3 regions of the Streptomyces sp. NPDC048278 genome follow, and region 2 is predicted to be linked to each of the others. Evidence: riboswitches for the same ligand, from Rfam matches in the RefSeq annotation. Region 2 holds a riboswitch; each other region holds the start of a gene.

The links. Region 2 has a riboswitch for cyclic di-AMP ahead of AB0D74_RS20500 (M23 family metallopeptidase). Riboswitches for the same ligand answer to the same signal wherever they lie in the genome.
Region 1: linked by a shared signal. The riboswitch ahead of AB0D74_RS24415 (transglycosylase SLT domain-containing protein) and the one ahead of AB0D74_RS20500 (M23 family metallopeptidase) in region 2 are both predicted to bind cyclic di-AMP.
Region 3: linked by a shared signal. The riboswitch ahead of AB0D74_RS02575 (LysM peptidoglycan-binding domain-containing M23 family metallopeptidase) and the one ahead of AB0D74_RS20500 (M23 family metallopeptidase) in region 2 are both predicted to bind cyclic di-AMP.

The regions. Positions count from the first base shown of each region.
Region 1 is NZ_JBEZLP010000014.1:37,457-40,724, forward strand. It holds gene AB0D74_RS24410 (polyprenyl synthetase family protein) at 1-765, opposite strand, end outside; cyclic di-AMP (ydaO/yuaA leader) riboswitch at 1,850-2,046, shown strand; gene AB0D74_RS24415 (transglycosylase SLT domain-containing protein) at 2,052-2,540, shown strand; gene AB0D74_RS24420 (HAD family hydrolase) at 2,586-3,268, opposite strand, start outside.
Region 2 is NZ_JBEZLP010000011.1:54,699-57,966, reverse strand. It holds gene AB0D74_RS20505 (GntR family transcriptional regulator) at 1-230, opposite strand, end outside; gene AB0D74_RS20500 (M23 family metallopeptidase) at 581-1,336, opposite strand; cyclic di-AMP (ydaO/yuaA leader) riboswitch at 1,349-1,512, opposite strand; gene AB0D74_RS20495 (pitrilysin family protein) at 1,704-3,092, opposite strand; gene AB0D74_RS20490 (pitrilysin family protein) at 3,089-3,268, opposite strand, start outside.
Region 3 is NZ_JBEZLP010000001.1:557,116-560,383, forward strand. It holds gene AB0D74_RS02570 (SGNH/GDSL hydrolase family protein) at 1-470, opposite strand, end outside; gene AB0D74_RS02575 (LysM peptidoglycan-binding domain-containing M23 family metallopeptidase) at 648-1,628, opposite strand; cyclic di-AMP (ydaO/yuaA leader) riboswitch at 1,633-1,793, opposite strand; gene AB0D74_RS02580 (alpha-galactosidase) at 2,101-3,268, opposite strand, start outside.

The DNA of each region.
Region 1 (3,268 bases), on a different contig from region 2:
CCGCTCCCGCAGCCGCAGCACCGGAAGCGTGGGCACCCCCTCGCGGAGGTCCGTCCCCGGGGTCTTGCCGGACTCGCGGGAGTCGGAGGCGATGTCCAGCACGTCGTCGGCGAGCTGGAAGGCGACACCGAGCCGTTCGCCGTACTGGGTGAGGACGTCGACGACCGTCTCGTCGGCACCGGACAGCAGGGCGCCGAAGCGGCAGGAGACCGCGACCAGCGAGCCGGTCTTGCCACTGAGCACGTCGAGGTAGTGCTCGACCGGGTCACGGCCGTCCGACGGGCCTGCCGTCTCCAGGATCTGACCGGTCACCAGCCGCTCGAACGCGAGGGCCTGGACCCGGACCGCCTCGGGGCCGAGGTCGGCGAGGATCTGGGAGGCGCGGGCGAAGAGGAAGTCACCGGTGAGGACGGCGAGCGAATTGCCCCAGCGGGTGTTGGCGCTGTCGACACCGCGCCGCACGGCGGCCTCGTCCATGACGTCGTCGTGGTACAGCGTGGCCAGGTGGGTGAGCTCGACGACGACGGCCGACGGCACGACACCGGGCGCGTACGGGTCGCCGAACTGCGCGGCGAGCATCACCAGCAGCGGACGGAACCGCTTCCCGCCGGCCCGCACGAGGTGCTGCGCGGCCTCCGTGATGAAGGGGACCTCGCTCTTGGTGGCTTCTAGCAAGCCCTCCTCGACAGCCGTCAATCCGGCCTGGACATCGGCTTCCAGAGCCTGGTCCCGCACGCTCAGCCCGAACGGCCCGACGACGGTCACGAGGGGTCTCCTGTCTGCTGGTGTCTACTGGCGATTACACGGTTTGTCGATAGGTCGCTGCCATCACTCAAGTCAGCGTATCCGGTCAGGTTTCGATCACCGATAGCGCCCACGGTTACACCCCGGGCGCTATCGGATCACGACCGTTATGTTTTTGATCAGCTGATACGACCTGACATCCACTGACTTAACAGGAAGTGCGGGTAGTTGTCCCGAACCGGGACCCGGGCCGTGTCCCGGGCTACGTCCCCGGCCATGTCCCGGACCGGACCCCTCACCGGACTCTCCGGGCAACCGCCGCCCGCGAGCGGCCCTGCCTCCCCGGACCGACGTCACCTGCCCGGGGGTACCCGCTCCGCCGCCCGCCCAAGCCGACGGGGATACACGATGCACGAACGGCGGCACCGTGCACCCGCCCGTACACCGTTCCTCCACGAGACCCTGCACGACGACCTCCCCGATCCGCGCCCCCCGACCGCGCGCGTGACGCCCGGGCGCCCACGATGTCAACGACGTGCACTGCAGGGGAGGTTCCGCCCTCACGGTGGACACGCGCACCGGGCGCCGATTACCCGACACCCCCCTCGGTCGACGTGACGAGAATCACGCGCGCAGGCGACACCCCTCCCCCGACATCCGGACTTACCAACCGGCCGTCCCGGCCACCCCGTTGAACCCGACGAGCGCATGCGCGTACCGAAAAACCGACAATACGGACTATTCTCGATAATCGTCTGGATTGATTGCATCCGGGGAGGCAATCCGAACGAATGCGGGCGGGGCGCTATTCCCTCGACCCGGAGAAAAGCCGGATTCCACGAATCCCACATGTCCCAATTTGCCGTTATTGCGGATTCGTGAAGTAGGTCACGTGAGCCCGGGCGTCACAGGGGCCATTAGGGGACCCTTCCTCCCCTTTCCCCGCAAGCCAGTTGAGGGTTGGCAACCGCAAAGGATCAAGTGCCCCATACGGCACAGATCAAGGTCAATCGGCATGTTGTGTGAATCAGCCTCTTGTTCCGGACATGTGCTCTCGCATACGTTCCGCCTCGCCGGGCGGACGCCGAATCCTGCCGCCGCCCGTAGTGACCCATCAACGAGTTCATTCGCATGGCAGGAGCGGGGGACCCAGGTAAGTCGCCGGACCGGGCGGCCGACGTCACAGGACGGACGTCGTTCCGGAACGGCTAGGGGTGAAGTCGCATCGCCTTCGGGCGGTGCGGCCGGGTACTCCCCAGGCCCGAACCCGACAGCTCACCTCGCAGGCGACGGAGAGGAACTTCGCCATGCCTGCTGCCGCTCAGCACCGCCGTACCCGCCGCAACCGCATCGTCCGCACGCTCGCCGTCGTCGGCACCGGTGCCGCCGTCCTCGCCCTGCCGCTCATCGGGGCGACGGCCGCGTCCGCCGCCGGCTCCTCCACCACGACTGCCTCGACGACCCTCGCCGGGTACCCGAACAACCTCGACGGCTGGATCCGCGAGTCGCTCGCGATCATGCGGGAGAAGAACATCCCGGGCACCTACAACGGCATCTACCGCAACGTGATGCGGGAGTCCTCCGGCAACCCGCAGGCCATCAACCTCTGGGACTCCAACGCGGCCAAGGGCATCCCGTCCAAGGGCCTGCTCCAGGTGATCGACCCGACGTTCAAGACCTACCACGTGGACGGCACGTCGTTCGACGTCTACGACCCGGTCGCGAACATCACCGCCGCCTGCAACTACGCAGCCGCGCGGTACGGCTCGATCGACAACGTCCACGGCGCGTACTGACCGACGTCCGTTCGACGACCCTTCGACGTCCTTCGCCGTCCTAGGTCAGTCGAAGAGTCTTTCGAGGACGACGGCGATGCCGTCGTCCTCGTTCGACGTGGTGATCTCGTCGGCCACCGCCCTGAGTTCGGGGTGGGCGTTGGCCATCGCCACCCCGTGGGCCGCCCATTCGAACATCGGGATGTCGTTGGGCATGTCACCGAAGGCGATGGCCTGTTCGGGGCTCAGCCCCAGACGGTCGGCGGCCAGCGCGAGCCCGGTCGCCTTGGTCACCCCGCACGGCTGCAGTTCGACGGTCCCCGGCCCCGACATCGTGACCGTCGCGAGCGATCCGACCACCGAGCGGGCCGTCGTCGTCAGTTCGTCGTCGGACAGGGTGTGGTGGCGCAGCAGCACCTTGCTGATGGGCGCGCACCACAGGTCGTCGCGCCGGGCGACGCGCAGGGCGGGCAGCGTGGGGTGGGGCATCAGGTAGCCCGGCTCGATGAGCGTGAGCCCGTCCACGCCGTCCTGGTCGACCGCCGCGTACACCTGGCCGATCTCGGCCTCGATCTTGCCGAGTGCGGTCTCGGCCAGCTCCCGGTCCAGGGTGACCGACCACAGCAGCCGGTTCGCCCCGGCGTCGTACACCTGCGCGCCCTGACCGCAGACGGCGAGTCCCGTGCAGCCGAGGTCGTCGAGGAGCGGGCGCACTCTCGGGGCAGGACGGCCGGTCACCACGAGGTGGC
Region 2 (3,268 bases):
AGGTCGGCGGCCTCCTGCTCGGTCGGTTCGGCCACACACGCGCCCGCGTGCCGACGGGTCACCACGAAGCCCTCGGCCTCCAGGGTGCGCAGGGCCTCACGGACGGGGACGCGTGAGACCCCGTAGCGGCGGGCCAGGAGTTCCTCGGTGAGCCGGCTGCCGCGCTCGTAGACACCTGCGACGATGTCGTCCCGGATCGCCGTGCATACCGAGTGCGCCGGAATACGCATGACCGACCTCCGCCTTAATCCCCGTGAAACGCCGCCGAGTGGCGTCCGTTCCGTGACTCTATTGCAATGGGCCGCAATTTCCGACGGGGGGCCGGAATCCAGGGATATATTTTGGACACCGGGGGCACGAAAACGACGAAAGCCCCGGCGCGGGGGCCGGGGCTCCGGAACATCTCAGAAGTTGTTGTCGCGCGGTGGTCGGGTGCGGGTGCGTCGTGGCCGGTCGCGCAGTTCCCCGCGCCCCTTTCAGGGGCGTCAGCGCAGCGCCCCTTCAGGGGCGCGGGGAACTGCGCGAGCAACCCCCGCGCACCCGCACCCGACCACCGAGGCCACGCCGACCCCTGCGCGGGTCAGACGTTCACGCCGTGCTTGCGGAGGTAGGCGACCGGGTCCACGTCGGAGCCGTACTCGGCGGTCGTACGGGCCTCGAAGTGGAGGTGGGGTCCGGTCGTGTTGCCGGTCGAGCCGGAGAGGCCTATCTGCTGGCCCGGGGTGACCTGCTGGCCCACCGAGACGCCGATGGACGAGAGGTGGCCGTACTGGGTGTACATGCCGTCGGCCATCTTGATGACGATCTCGTTGCCGTACGCCCCGCCCCAACCGGTGGAGACGACCGTGCCGGTGCCGACCGCGTGCACGACCGTGCCGCTCGCGGCGTGGAAGTCGATGCCGGTGTGGGCGCCGGAGGACCACAGGGAGCCGCCGGTCTTGTAGCCGGTGGACACGTAGGAGTCGCTGATCGGCGCGACGAAGGTGTTGAGGCGCTTGCGCTCGGCCGCACGGGCGGCGCGCACCTCGGCCGCGCGCTCCTTCTTGGCCTGCTCCGCGGCCTTCTTGCGGGCCGCCTCCTCGGCCGCCTTGCGCTCGGCGACGGCCTTCTGGGCAGCGGCCTGGGCGTCGATCTGCTCGGCGACGGAGTCGCTGATCGTGATGACGGGGGTGAGGCCGGTCTGCTCGACGGAGTTCTCGGCGGCGAGCGCCGGGGCGGCGGAGACGGTGCTGATGACACCGGTGGTGGTGAGGGCCGCGATACCGGCGGCCTGCGCGGTGGTGCGCTTCACCCGGCCGGGACGACGGTGCTTCCCGGAGGCGCACATGAACGCCATGTAGAGGCTGGTCCTTTCCTTCCCTCTCGCCTACCGGGTTAGCTGACGGGTTCGGAGCAGGAAGGTCTCCTACGGGCCCCCTCGCGACACGCGCGGGCACCCGATTCACCCCAGGGACTTCGTGGGTCCCCGGCTCCCCTGGCTCGCGCCGTAGGGGGACTCGGCGATGGCTGTCCGGTGCCGCGGACGCGGCGCGATGCCTGACGGACAGCCCGGAAGAACCTACGAGGGCACGCCTTCCATGCTCAAACGGATCACTGCTTTTGTCGCGTATCCCACAGGGCAGACAGGCAACCTCCGCCCCAATTCGGACATTCCAGAGCCCTGGTGGCCGGGGGTCACCAGGGCTCCGCACACGCGCGTACCGCTACTCGGCGGTGACGACCGTGACTTCGCCGATCCCGAGCGCCTCCACGGGCTCCTTGATCTGCGCCGCGTCCCCGACGAGGACGGTCACCAGGTGGTCCACCGGGAAGGCGTTCACGACCGCCGCGGTGGCCTCCACGGTGCCGGTGCCCGCGAGTTGACGGTAGAGCGTGGCCTGGAAGTCGTCGGGCAGGTACTGCTCGACCTGGTCGGCCAGGGTGCCGGCGACCGCCGCGGCCGTCTCGTACTTGAGCGGCGCCACCCCGACGAGGTTCTGCACGGCCACGTCGCGCTCGGCGTCCGTGAGGCCCTCGGCGGCGAGCGTGCGCAGCACCGTCCACAGGTCCGACAGGGCCGGGCCGGTGTTCGGGGTGTCCACGGAGCCGCTGATGGCGAGCATCGAGGCCCCGGTGCCGTCGGGGGCGGACCGCAGGACCTGCCCGAAGGAGCGGACGCCGTAGGTGTAGCCCTTCTCCTCGCGCAGGACGCGGTCCAGGCGGGAGGTGAGGGTGCCGCCCAGGCAGTAGGTGCCGAGCACCTGGGCGGGCCAGACGCGGTCGTGCCGGTCGGGGCCGACGCGGCCGATGAGCAGCTGGGTCTGGACGGCGCCGGGGCGGTCCACGATGACGACCCGGCCGGTGTCGTCGGCGGACACCGACGGGACCGGGCGGGGCTGCGCGGTGGAGCCGTGCCAGGCGCCCAGGGTCTCGCCGAGCAGCTCGTCCAGGTCGATGCCGGTCAGGTCGCCGACGACGACCGCGGTGGCCGTGGCGGGGCGCACGTGCCGGTCGTAGAAGGCGCGGACGGCGACGGCGTCGATCTTCTCGACGGTGTCCTCGGTGCCCTGGCGCGGACGGGACATCCGCGCGGTGGACGGGAACAGCTGCCGGTAGAGCTCCTTGGCGGCCCGGCGGCTCGGGTTGGCCAGCTCGTGCGGGATCTCGTCGAGGCGGTTGCGGACCAGCCGCTCGATCTCGCTCTCGGCGAACGCGGGGGCCCGCAGGGCGTCGGAGAGCAGCCCGAGGCCCTTGGCGAGCCGGGAGGCCGGGACCTCCAGGCTGACGCGGACGCCGGGGTGGTCGGCATGCGCGTCGAGGGTGGCGCCGGCCCGCTCCAGCTCGGCGGCGTACTCCTCGGCGGCGTGCTTGTCGGTGCCCTCGGAGAAGGCGCGCGCCATGATGGTGGCGACGCCGTCCAGGCCGGCCGGTTCGGCGTCCAGGGGCGCGTCCAGGAGCACCTCGACGGCGACGACCTGCTGGCCGGGGCGGTGGCAGCGCAGCACGGTCAGGCCGTTGTCCAGGGTGGCGCGCTCTGGGGCCGGGAAGGCCCAGGGCTTTGCCTCGCCCGGCTGCGGCTGGGGGTGGAAGTCCATGGTGGCGAGCTCGGTCACTTGGCCGTCTCCTCGTCGTTGTCGCCGGCTTCGACCGTGGCCTCGGCCTCGGGGTCCTCGGGTACGTCGGCGTCCGCGACGGTCTCCGGGGACTTGGGTTCGTAGACGAGCACCGCGCGGTTGTCGGGGCGCAGGCGGGCCTTGGCGACCTCCTGGACCTCCTCCGAGGTGACCGT
Region 3 (3,268 bases), on a different contig from region 2:
GACCAGAGGTCCAGGACCGGGCAGCCGTACCGGTCGGCGATGGCCCGGACGTGTCCGTTGTACGTGGCGATCTTGCCGCGCAGGTGCTTGAGGACGGGCACGCCCCGGGTGTCGAACCCGGTGGTCACCAGCACCGTGCCGACGGCCTCGGTCAGCTGGGCCACGGCCCGCTCGAACCGCTCGGCGACCTCGTCGGGGTCGGTGCCGGGGCGGATGATGTCGTTGCCGCCCGCGCAGAACGAGACCAGGTCCGGGGCGAGTTCCAGGGCCTGCGGCACCTGGTCCGCCACGATCTGGTCGAGCAGTTTCCCGCGCACGGCAAGGTTGGTGTAGCTGAAGTCGCCCTCGGGCCGCCGGTCGGACAGCAGTACCGCGAACCGGTCGGCCCAGCCGACGAACGCCCCGTCGGGGCCGGGGTCTCCCACGCCCTCGGTGAAGCTGTCCCCCACCGCTGCGTACGACCCGATCACTGATGCATTGTCACTCTTCGAATCGTCTCCCACATCGGACCATGATTCACCTTCGACTGTGACCTACGCGACCGTAATAAGGGCTTGACGCTCGGTGACATAAGACACCCTTAAATACTTTGCCAACCTTGGAATAAGTCCCTGGCCAGCGGCGTTTGAGTGACGACGAACGCGGGGTCAGCCGACGGTGAGGCCCTTGGCGCGGAGGTAGGCGACCGGGTCCACGTCCGAGCCGTAGTCGGGGGTGGTACGGATCTCGAAGTGGAGGTGCGGGCCGGTCACGTTGCCGGTCGCGCCGGAGAGGCCGATCTGCTGGCCCGCGGTCACGGTCTGGCCGACCGAGACGGACAGGGCGGAGAGGTGGCCGTACTGCGCGTAGTAGCCGTCGGCGAGCCGGATGACGACCTGGTTGCCGTAGGCGCCGCCCCAGCCGGCGGTGACGACCGTACCGGCGCCGACGGCCTTGACCGGGGTGCCGGTCGGGACGACGAAGTCGACGCCCGTGTGGTAGCCGCTGGACCACATGCTGCCGGCCACGTGGTAGCCGGTGCCGATGGCGCCACCCGTGACCGGGAGGGCGAAGCCGGAGGCGGTCGCCACCGAACCTTCCGAACCGGTCGAGTCGTTCGAACCGGCAGAGTCGTTCGAACCGGTCGTGCGGTTCGAATCGTTCGAGGAGGCCGAGGACGAGGACGCGGTCGACCTGGACGGCTGTGGGTCCGCGTGGACCCGCGAACGGGAGCCGGAGTCCGTCGTCGCGGCGTGCCGGCCGCCGAGGACGAGCTCGAGACCGGGGTGGATCAGCGAGGGGTTGCCGCCGACGGCCTCCCGGTTGTCGGCGTAGAGCCGGTGCCAGCCGCCGCGGACGTGCTGGTCGCGGGCGATCTTCGAGAGATAGTCGCCGGACACCACCGTGTAGACGCGGTGCGCGGAATGCGTGGCGCCGGAATTCCCCGCGGGCGCCTGCTTCACCGCGGTCTTCTCGATCACCGGAAGCGACTGCGTGGTCTTTTCGGAAAGGGACTGCGGAGTGGCCGCGTGGGCTCCGGTGGTCCCCATGAGCGGCAGAGCCAGCGCGGCGCCACCGGTTCCTGCGACGGCCATGGAGCGGGTGAAACGCTGGGACTTGGGGCGGCGGTGCTTACCCTTCGCGGGCATGGCGCATTCCTCTCCTGCGCCTGCGAGGTGAGCTGTCGGGTTCGGGCTGGAGCTGCCCGGCCGCGCCGAAAGACGCGGCTACACCCCAAGCCGTCCCGGGAACCGGAACAGGCGGTCATACCTGGTGGGTCCCCCGCTCCTGCCGGGCACGGGTGAGTGTGTGTGGGGACTCCGGGCGGCGGCAGGATTCGGCGTTCCGACCGGATGTGTGGCGAACGTAAGCGAGTGGGACGGACGTGGACAAGCAGTCGGTTCCGGCCGTCCGGATTTCACTTGATCCGCTTCCGGAAATCCCGGTCACCCTCCGTGAATTCCGATCTATTCGTTTATCCAACCCTCATGGAAGGCGCCGGAATTACGTGAGCATGACGCGCGACGGACGGTCACGAATATGACGCTCCTCACGCACGTCACGCCACGTCCCCTTATTCCATGGCGAGTTGCAACGAAAGCACTAATTCGGGCAGATAGGTCAGATCCGACGAAGCCGGATGACTGCCGCATCCAGGTCACCCTTCAGCCCGGTGCGCAGCCCGTGATGCAGGAGAACGGCACCTCCGTGCGATTCGCCCGTTTCGAGGCATTCGTACGACGCCGTCGGGTCGAGCCCCTGGAGCCGCAGCGCCGGTGCCGGCTCGCCGTAGCTCTGCGCCTGCAGCCAGGCGAGGACGACGGTCTCGTCGCCGAGCGTGTACTGCACCGCGCTGAGCCCGCCGGCCGGCGGTCGCAGCCGGAACTGGTCGCCGCGCTGCACCAAGGGCCTGATCTCCTTGTAGAGCTCCACCCAACGGCCGGCCTCGGCGAGCTCCTCCTCGGTCCAGTTCGAGAGGTCGCCGCCTACGCCGAGCGCCCCGGCCATGGAGCTGACGAACCGGAAACGCAGCGAGCTGACCCGGTCGTTGAGCTGGTGGTTCGGGCTGTCGGTGACCCAGGCGGACATCACCCGGGCGGGGTGGATCTGGCTGAAGCCGTGCTGGATGGCGAGCCGGTCCAGCGGGTCGGTGTTGTCGGAGGTCCACACCTCGTCGGTGCGGCTCATGATCCCGAGGTCGATCCGCCCGCCACCGCCGGAGCAGGACTCGATGGCGACGTCCGGGTGGGCCGCGCGGATCCGGTCGAGCAGGGCGTACAGCCCGCGCACGTGGTCGACCCACAGGCGCTGCGGGTAGGGCTCGCCGGGCCAGCCCGCATCCGTGAAGCAGCGGTTGAAGTCCCACTTGACGTAGTCGATCGGGGCACTGGACAGCAGGGTGTCGAGCTGCTGCCAGAGGTACTCCTGGACGTCCTCGCGGGCGAGGTTGAGGACGAGCTGGTTGCGGAGTTCCGTCCGCTTCCGTCCCTGCTGGTACTGCACCCAGTCGGGGTGTGCGCGGTAGAGGTCGCTGTCCGCGTTGACCATCTCGGGCTCGACCCAGATGCCGAACTGCATGCCGAGGGCGTGCACGTAGTCGGCGAGCGGCTTGAGGCCCTTGGGGAAGCGGTCGGGGTTGGGCGTCCAGTCGCCGAGGCCGGCGTGGTCGCTGGTGCGGGCGCCGAACCAGCCGTCGTCCACCACGAACAGTTCGACGCCGATCGCGGCGGCCCGGCGGGCGAGGGTGGCCTGCTGGTCCTCGGAGATGTCGAAGGTGGTGGCCTCCCAG